One region of the Glaciecola sp. G7-5 genome, then DNA from elsewhere that is predicted to be linked to it. Evidence: predicted binding sites of a transcription regulator. Region 1 holds the regulator's gene; the other holds the start of a gene.
The links. The regulator FNR, encoded in region 1, switches genes on or off when oxygen is low (the NO sensors DNR and NnrR bind a similar motif). The targets are predictions, from matches to a motif close to TTGATCTAGATCAA.
Positions count from the first base shown of each region.

Region 1 (4,419 bases):
CATTTATGTATTAATTCCTTTGGCGATAATAATTGTTGGTATCGCAATAGGCATCTTTTTTTGGGCAGTTAAATCAAATCAGTTTGATGATTTAGAAAGGCAAGGTTACAGCATACTGTTTGATGATGATATTAAACAAAATAAAGAAGCGAATAACCTACCAAATGAAGACAATACAACAGACAAAGAAAGCAAACAATAGTGTCTGAATTTAGTTACTTTTCGGCATTTCTTATTGGGCTCGCAGGTGGAGTCCACTGTATAGGCATGTGTGGACCAATAGCAAGCGCGTTTACCTTTGCCGTACCTAAAAACACGTCACACACGCCCTATATTCTGAGCTACAACGCTGGGCGTATTTTCTCATACACTATTGCTGGAGCACTCACGGGTTGGTTGGGTAGCCTTTTCTCATCGAGTGTGGTTACAGGCTTACTGATATTGCAAAGTTTAAGCATTATATTTTTATTACTACTTGCTCTTTATATCAGTGATATATACAAAGGTCTTATTTATTTCGAAAAGGCAGGTGCTAAGCTATGGAAGCATTTAGCCCCAATTGCGAAGCAATTAATCCCATTTAAAAGTCCTTGGTACACCATACTTTACGGAATGATTTGGGGCTGGTTACCGTGTGGTTTAGTCTACTCGGCACTTACATGGTCACTGGCCAGTGGCAGCCTAGTGCAAGGCGCATTGTTCATGCTTTGTTTTGGTTTAGGCACATTACCCGCTTTGGTTGCGAGCAGTTTAGGAGCTAGTTTCCTTATTCCGATATTGCAACACAAAGCGACGCGACTTACGATTGCCAGTTTATTGTTTTTATTTGCAATAATTTTGATTTTCGATTTGTTTCAAGGTATAACAAACTTGGAATAGCAAAACAGCAGAGAGCCCATGTCAAATAAAGAGTTATCAATACATTGTCAGAGTTGTACTTTCAGTCATTTGTGTCTTCCAGTGAGTTTAAATAAACATGAGTTAGATTCTCTCGATGATATTATTGAACGTAAACGCCCTCTGCAAAAGCATGATAAGTTGGTTAATGCGGGCGATAAGTTTCATTCTTTGTTTGCGGTACGTTCTGGTTCATTTAAGTCCTACATAAGTGACAAAAACGGCATTGAGCAAGTTACTGGTTTCCATTTCCCTGGCGATATTATCGGCTTTGATGCCTTGAAAGACGAAGTTCACCAAAGCTATACCCAAGCACTTGAAACAGCCATGGTATGCGAATTGCCTTATGAAACCTTAGAAGAAGTTTCGAGTAATTACCCTAAGTTACGTCAACAAATAATGCGTTTTATGAGTTCAGAAATTAAACATGATCATAATTTAATTATGTTATTGAGTAAGCGCAGCGCTGAAGAACGCTTATTGCATTTTATTAATCATTTATCGATGCGTTTTGATGAACGAGGCTACTCAGCCAAACAATTTAATCTGTCGATGACAAGAAACGAAATTGGCAATTATTTAGGCTTAACGGTAGAAACGATTTCTCGCTTGTTAACGCGCTTTCAAAAAGAAAACCTAATCCAAGTCGACGGTAAATTAATTAGCATTATTGATTTTGATGGAATAAAGCAACGTATTCCAGAAAATGATATTGCGTTTACCGCAGTAGGCTAAATATCCCCACATTGTGATGCAATAACGAATAAGCTTGCTGTATACTTAGCAGGTTTTTCGTTATTGTGAAGTGCTCATGTCAGCTAAACTCAAATCTACATACAATTTTAATAAGCTTCAAAAGCGTATTCGTCGCGAGACCGGTAAAGCAATCATTGACTTTAATATGATTGAAGACGGTGACAAGGTCATGGTCTGTTTATCGGGCGGCAAGGATAGTTACACGCTACTCGACGTATTAATGTATTTTAAACGCATCGCCCCTATCTCTTTTAGCATAGTAGCGGTCAATCTCGATCAAAAGCAACCTGGTTTTCCGCAGCACATTCTACCTGACTATTTAGATGGCTTAGGGATTGAATATAAGATTGTTGAAGAAGATACTTATTCAATCGTCAAAGACAAAATACCTGAAGGCAAAACCACGTGTTCACTGTGCTCTCGACTGCGCCGCGGTATTTTGTATCGTACAGCGAAAGAGTTGGAAGCAACGAAAATAGCATTAGGTCATCATCGTGATGACATGTTAGAAACCATGTTTTTAAATATGTTTTATGGTGGAAGATTAAAGTCAATGCCACCAAAACTGGTAAGTGACAATGGCGAGCATGTTGTTATTCGTCCCCTTGCCTATTGTACTGAAGCGGATATTCAAAAATACGCAGATACGCTTTGTTTTCCTATCATTCCTTGTAATCTTTGTGGATCGCAAGAAAATTTGCAACGCAAAAACATTAAGTTAATGTTGCAAGATTGGCAAAAACGCTTCCCAGGACGCATTGAATCTATGTTTAAAGCAATGCAAAATATTGTGCCTTCGCATATGTTAGATCAGACCTTGTTTGACTTTACAGACCTTAGTGTACAAACACGAATAAATGGTGAAGGCGACATCGCATTTGATACGCCTGAACTGCCTAAAGCAGAATCTCAAGATATTGACGATCTGGTTTCAATAATAGAATTAAAGTAGAGTAAACATGAAAATTGGCTTAGCGTTAGGCGCAGGAGCAGCAAGAGGTTGGGCGCACATTGGAATCATCAGAGCCCTAGAGGATTTAGGGGTTAAAATTGATGTCGTCGCCGGTTGTTCAATTGGTGCATATGTAGGCTCTGCATTCGCAAGCGGTAAATTAGATGAGTTAGAGGAATGGGCATATTCACTTACTGACTGGCAAGTGTTTGGCTTATTAGGACTGGGCTTTAGGCGAGGCGGTATTGCCAGCGGACAAAAAGTATTTACCAAGCACAAAGAAGAATTTTGCGCTCCTACATTTGAAGAGATGAAGTTACCATTCACAGCAGTGGCTACCGACTTGTATTCTGGCAAAGAGGTGGTGTTCAACAAAGGTGATATAAGCGATGCTATCCAAGCGTCATGTGCCATCCCAGCGTTATTTCCACCGATTGAGCATGCAGGTAGATGGTTGGTCGATGGCGCTGTAGTTAATCCCGTTCCGGTAAACCAATGTCGTCAGTTAGGTGCGGACTTTGTTATTGCCATCAATCTTAGTGCTGATTTCAGGCCACAGTTGATTGAAAATTTTGAACATGATCATGAGGTTAATCAACAAAAGACAGACCGCTTTTTGAGTAATGCTAGCGGTGGTTTTATGAAACAATGGTTTTCCCCTGACCCGAAACCAAATAAAAAACAAGCGCCAGGCATAGTCAGTGTAATGAGTAGTTCGCTAGAAATACTTCAAGCTAGAGTCACACGCTCGCGTTTAGGTGGCGATCCGCCGGATTTACTTATTGAGCCTCAATTAAGAGATGTCGGTTTGCTTGAATTCCACCGTGCTGAAGAAATGTCTAAAGAAGGACGAGATGCGGTGTATAGGCTTGCCGAACAAATTCAATATCAATTGAATATCAAAGTCAAAGACGAACTCGAGGAGCGCGGTGAAGACCCAGCAAACATTGCCCCAGGTGAACAACCCACTATAGCACCTGAGTTGGCGCCACAAAATAATGACAAAGGGACTAAATAGTCCCGTTAACTATTATTTTGTTGTTTTCGCTGTTATACGCATGGGCGCCTTAGGTAACTTAATCAACTTCAAGCTATCAATTTCATCTGCACTTATTGTTAAGCTTCCATTACTTATTTTCATGCCGTTGTCCAGATCGTGTTGCAACTCTTTATCAGCAAATTGAAAAGTTAAGCCACTGACCTTCGGCATCATAAATGACATGAAGCCGCCGACACTATCGAAAAATTCTGTATATTGCTGATATAACATTTGCAGTTCGTCACGATCATAGCTTTCATGCAGATATTCAGCTTTTGTTTCTAGCTGTACAGAAATATCACAAATGTTCGCCGCTTCTTTTAATTGCATGATGACGATAGCATCTGCAAGACGTAAGGCTTTTTCTGATGGTAATGTAAACCTATACTCGGGTGTAAGCTGTATAGGAATTTGCTGTTTTTGTGTGCTAATTCTAGCGCTTTGGATCTCACATAAGGTTTTACTGTGTATATTCATAAAACCAAAAGCAAATTGTAAAGCATTGGTATCGTCTGAATCCAATTTTCGCACATGGCTATAAAAGGTTTTATAAGCAACTTGGAGTTCTTCTGCGTATACATTGCTTGAAAGGCTTAAGGCCAAAGTTGACATTAACATTAAGCTAGCCATCTTTATTTGCATCATTTTCATGGATTGATCAGTTCCTGGTTGATTCGGATCATGTCCCGAAGTTCATCGACATATTCTTCTCCACGTTCAGAGTACTTAGTGAGTCCTTCTGCTAGAGAATATGCTGTAATTGGTTTTTGACTAT
Region 1 covers NZ_CM147892.1:3,649,113-3,653,531, reverse strand. The annotation lists gene ccoS (cbb3-type cytochrome oxidase assembly protein CcoS) at 1-202, shown strand, start outside; gene AC0L6H_RS16120 (sulfite exporter TauE/SafE family protein) at 202-879, shown strand; gene fnr (fumarate/nitrate reduction transcriptional regulator Fnr) at 898-1,632, shown strand; gene ttcA (tRNA 2-thiocytidine(32) synthetase TtcA) at 1,709-2,605, shown strand; gene rssA (patatin-like phospholipase RssA) at 2,613-3,623, shown strand; gene AC0L6H_RS16100 (DUF2987 domain-containing protein) at 3,636-4,295, opposite strand; gene AC0L6H_RS16095 (glucosaminidase domain-containing protein) at 4,292-4,419, opposite strand, start outside.

Region 2 (4,419 bases), 930 kb from region 1:
TAGGCTCTTCATTAATATGATGGTTTTCTTTCGCTAAGGTTAGAACCAAAGGGTTGCTCAAGGTTTCGCAGCGAGCGTTTATTAGCAACTGTCGCGTAAGCGCCTGAATATCAGTAGCGTCAACAAATTCGCTCCATTGATCGACCTGACGCGCAAGTGTTACTTTTTCACCACTGGGCAAAAATGCCGCCAACTGCCCGTTAAATGGAGCAAAATGATGCCCCAATTTATAGGTGAACGATTGGGAAACCGCTGGAGCGGCTTGGGTGTCAGCTTCAGACTTTTTTGGGCCTGAATCTCCCTCTTTGTCTTTGGTATATTCTTTAAGTTGCTGACTAACCTTTAATAGCTCGAAGGTACTTTTGCTAGCCTGCTGTGGATCAGACGATTGCTGCGCGCTAGGCGCTGGCTTTTGCTCTTCAGCTTTACTGGGATGAACAACATCATCTTGAGGCTGATACATCGCTTCGTTTGCAAATTCATCACCAAACATATCGGTAAACATTGGCGGTTCTTCGTCCGGCAACGGCGGTTGTTCGTCATCAAACTGTGGGGGAGCAAAAGATTCGTCTTGGACTAAATCAGTATCTTGCGTGCTGGGCACATCAGCTTGAGGGGCAATTGGCTCACTTTGTGCAACCGGCTCTGGGGGTTTATCTTCAGTTGTTATCGATTGCTGCGTAATGTGCTCAGCTTCTGATTCTGCAGGCGCTTCTGATTCTACCGGTGCTTCAGCCTCTACCGGTGCTTCAGCTTCGTCTGTTAGGCTTGTTGGCGCTGGCGAAGTTGCAGGACTTTGTGGCTCAAGTTCAACCATCGCTGGTTCAGGAGGCTCTTGCGCAGGTATTGTTGCTGGTATCTCTTGCGGTGCAGTTAATTCGACTTTCTCGGTACTTGGTTTAACAACCGGCTCTGAGGCAGGTTCTGGCAAGGTTTCAAAAGCAGGCAAATCGTTATTCGTGGTTACCAAGCTATCAAGATCTAAGTCAATCGTTTGCGCAGGTGAAAAAGCCAACATGCGCAATATGGTCATTTGTAAGCCAGTACGGGCATCAGGTGCGTGTGGTAAATCACGTTTTCCGTTCACGCCAATTTGGTAAAGAATTTGAATATGCTCTTTAGAGATACTTTTGGCTAAGGTATAAATGCCTTTGGCAGAATCGCTGTCTAGTTTACATACTTCAGGCACAACTTGCGTCAATGCAATTTGATGCAATAGCCCAAGTAACTGTGATAAAACCTGAAAATAGTCAGGAGAACTTGAGCAAATATCATCAAGTTGCACAAGTGCGTTTTTACTGTCTCGTTCGCAAATGTGCTTAAGCAGTTTTACAATTTGGTTTTTGTTAAGTAGTCCAAGCATATTGGACACAACCGCTAAGCTGACTTGGTTATTACCTTGTGCAATAGCTTGGTCGGTAAGGCTTAAAGAATCACGAATACTGCCCTGAGCAGCACGTGCCAATTGGGCCAGTGCTGTTTTCTCATATTGAATTTGTTCCTGCCCTAAAATATAGGCTAGATGGCCTTGAATTTGGTCGGTAGTTAAGGCTTTTAAACTAAACTGTAGGCAGCGTGATAGCACTGTAACTGGCAGTTTTTGCGGATCGGTCGTCGCCAGCAAGAATTTTACATGTTCGGGCGGTTCTTCGAGGGTTTTCAAAAGAGCATTAAAGCTATGCTTAGAGAGCATATGTACTTCATCTATCAAGTACACTTTGTATTTACCGCGGGTTGGCCTGTATTGCACGTTGTCGAGAAGTTCACGGGTATCTTCTACTTTCGTCCGTGACGCAGCATCAATTTCGAGCAAATCTACGTACCTGCCATCGCTAATATCAACGCAAGTATTACATACGCCGCAAGGATTGGCACTTTGGCCTTTTTCGCAGTTAAGACTTTTTGAAAAGATGCGCGCAATGGTCGTTTTACCCACACCTCGTGTACCTGTAAACAAGTAAGCGTGATGTAGCTTATCGTTTTCTAAAGCATTACTTATGGCATCAACAACATGTTGTTGCCCCACTAGTTCAGAAAACGTCTGTGGACGCCATTTTCTTGCCAGAACTTGATAGCTCATCGGCTAATTAGTCTCCGTCGAATTCGCAAACACAATAAGGCGTAATATTAGCAGCTTTTAATTTTGCTTCGCCGCCAATGTCCGGTAAAGAAATAATAAATCCAGCATGCTCAACAATACCACCTAAACGCCGAATTAAGGTTGCAGTGGCTACCATAGTACCGCCGGTCGCGAGTAAATCATCAATCATTAAAACACGATCACCTGGGCTTATCGCGTCTTTATGAATTTCTAGTTCGTCTGTGCCATACTCTAGTTCATATGACTCAGAGATAACTTCACGCGGCAACTTTTTAGGTTTACGTACAGGCACAAAGCCAACACCGAGTTCTAGAGCTAAGGGCGCCCCAAATAAAAAACCGCGGGCTTCTGTGCCAACGACCTTATCAAATTTAAGATGTCCGTATTGGGCTTTCAGCAAATTAATACAAGCTTGAAAAGCCTCATGATTTTGCAATACGCTAGTAACATCACGAAATAAGATGCCCGGCTTAGGGTAATCAGCTATGGTGGTTACCGCATTTTTGATTAGTTCTTGTGACACACTTTATCCTTTTATGTGTTTCTTATTATGGCTTTGATACTTAATTACTGAAAAAGAAAACGTACCATCCTGCTATTATGTGCAGCAAAGGGAATGCCACTAACGCTCCGACGATACCTAAAAAATACCACCAGTTAAACACTTCTTTAAACTCGGCATTATCACCCATAAAATAAACCTTAATGTACTAAAATTTTTGGAGGGTGAATACTACTTGATCGAGATCAAAAAAAATAGGCTTGTATTAGGAATTTACTATGAAAGATAGTGCTGACATGTAACAAAAACATTCTAGTAAGACTTTAGTACATTCATCTAAATGCTATTTTGTTAGCGTATGGTTTGTATAGCGGCGCAAATACACCTAAACTACGATTCCACTTCAACTCGTATCCTGTATTCAAATAAGAAAAGGACTATTCGTGAGCGATCTAACACTTCCACTTGTCTTGGTTGGACTTTTTTCAATAGCGTGCCAGCTGTTCGCGTTTAAAATAAAAGTCCCGGCCATATTGCCACTGTTGATGGTTGGTATTATTGCAGGCCCTGTAACGGGTTTAATAAATGCCGATACGCTTTTTGGCGACTTGCTTTTCCCCGTGGTTTCTTTGTGCGTCGCCATCATTTTATTTGAAGGTGCATTAACCCTGCGCTTTAAAGAGTTAAGTGGGCATGGGTCGATGGTGAGAAATTTATGCACGATTGGGCCGATTGTGACCATTGCCATTGTTGCCCCTATTACACATTATACTATTGGAATATCGTGGGAACTTGCCTTTCTTTTTGCGGCACTTATCACGGTAACTGGCCCTACAGTGATTGTTCCGATGCTGCGCACTGTGCGACCAAGTGCTAAGATTTCGAATATTCTGCGCTGGGAAGGGATTATAATTGACCCAATTGGTGCCTTACTCGCTGTCATCGTATTTGAATATATCGTTTCTTCTCAAAATGCATTAGAACACTCACTGCTCGCTTTTATTACAACCGTAGGCGTTGGTGCACTTATTGGTGCTGCCAGCGGATATCTGCTTGGGCTTGCTATGCGCCACAAACTTATTCCACATTACCTATTAAACACGGCAGTACTGACTATTATGCTTGGCGTATTTGCAGCATCAAATATGCTCGCCCACGAATCAGGCTTAATTACGGTCACCATTATGGGCATGTGGCTAGCCAACATGAAAGACGTTGATGTTGATGATGTACTCGAATTTAAAGAAACCTTAAGTGTTTTATTAATTTCTGGCCTATTTATTTTACTTGCCTCACGTATCGACGTGAGTTCGTTATCGCAATTAGGTTGGCAAGCGGCAATTTTATTGATCGTCATAATGTTTGTGGCAAGGCCCGTATCTGTGCTGATTTCTTCTGTAGGGAGTAAGTTAAGCTGGCAAGAACTGTCTTTACTGAGCTGGATTGCACCAAGGGGGATCGTAGCGGCCGCAGTATCAGCCCTCTTCTCGTTAAAGCTAGAAGCATTAAATTACGCGCAAGTTGAAATTTTAGTACCCATGGTATTTTTGGTTATAATTGTTACCGTGGTATTTCAAAGCTTGAGCTCTGCAAAGGTCGCCGAGTGGCTCAAAATCAGGTCTCCTGAACCCAACGGCTTATTAATTTTTGGTGGCGGACAATTTAGCCGTGAGCTTGCAAAAGAACTGCAAAATCAAAAAATTCCGGTTTGTTTGGCAGATACGAACTGGGAAACCATTAGCCAAGCGCGTATGGATGGCATTCCTAGCTATTTTGGCAACCCCATATCAGAGCATGCTTCACGACATTTAGATAC
Region 2 covers NZ_CM147892.1:2,722,337-2,726,755, reverse strand. The annotation lists gene dnaX (DNA polymerase III subunit gamma/tau) at 1-2,080, opposite strand, end outside; gene apt (adenine phosphoribosyltransferase) at 2,088-2,624, opposite strand; gene AC0L6H_RS12000 (cation:proton antiporter) at 3,047-4,419, shown strand, end outside.
Region 2: apt (adenine phosphoribosyltransferase) is a predicted target of FNR. The motif match lies at 2,839-2,852, and genes of this name have one in related genera.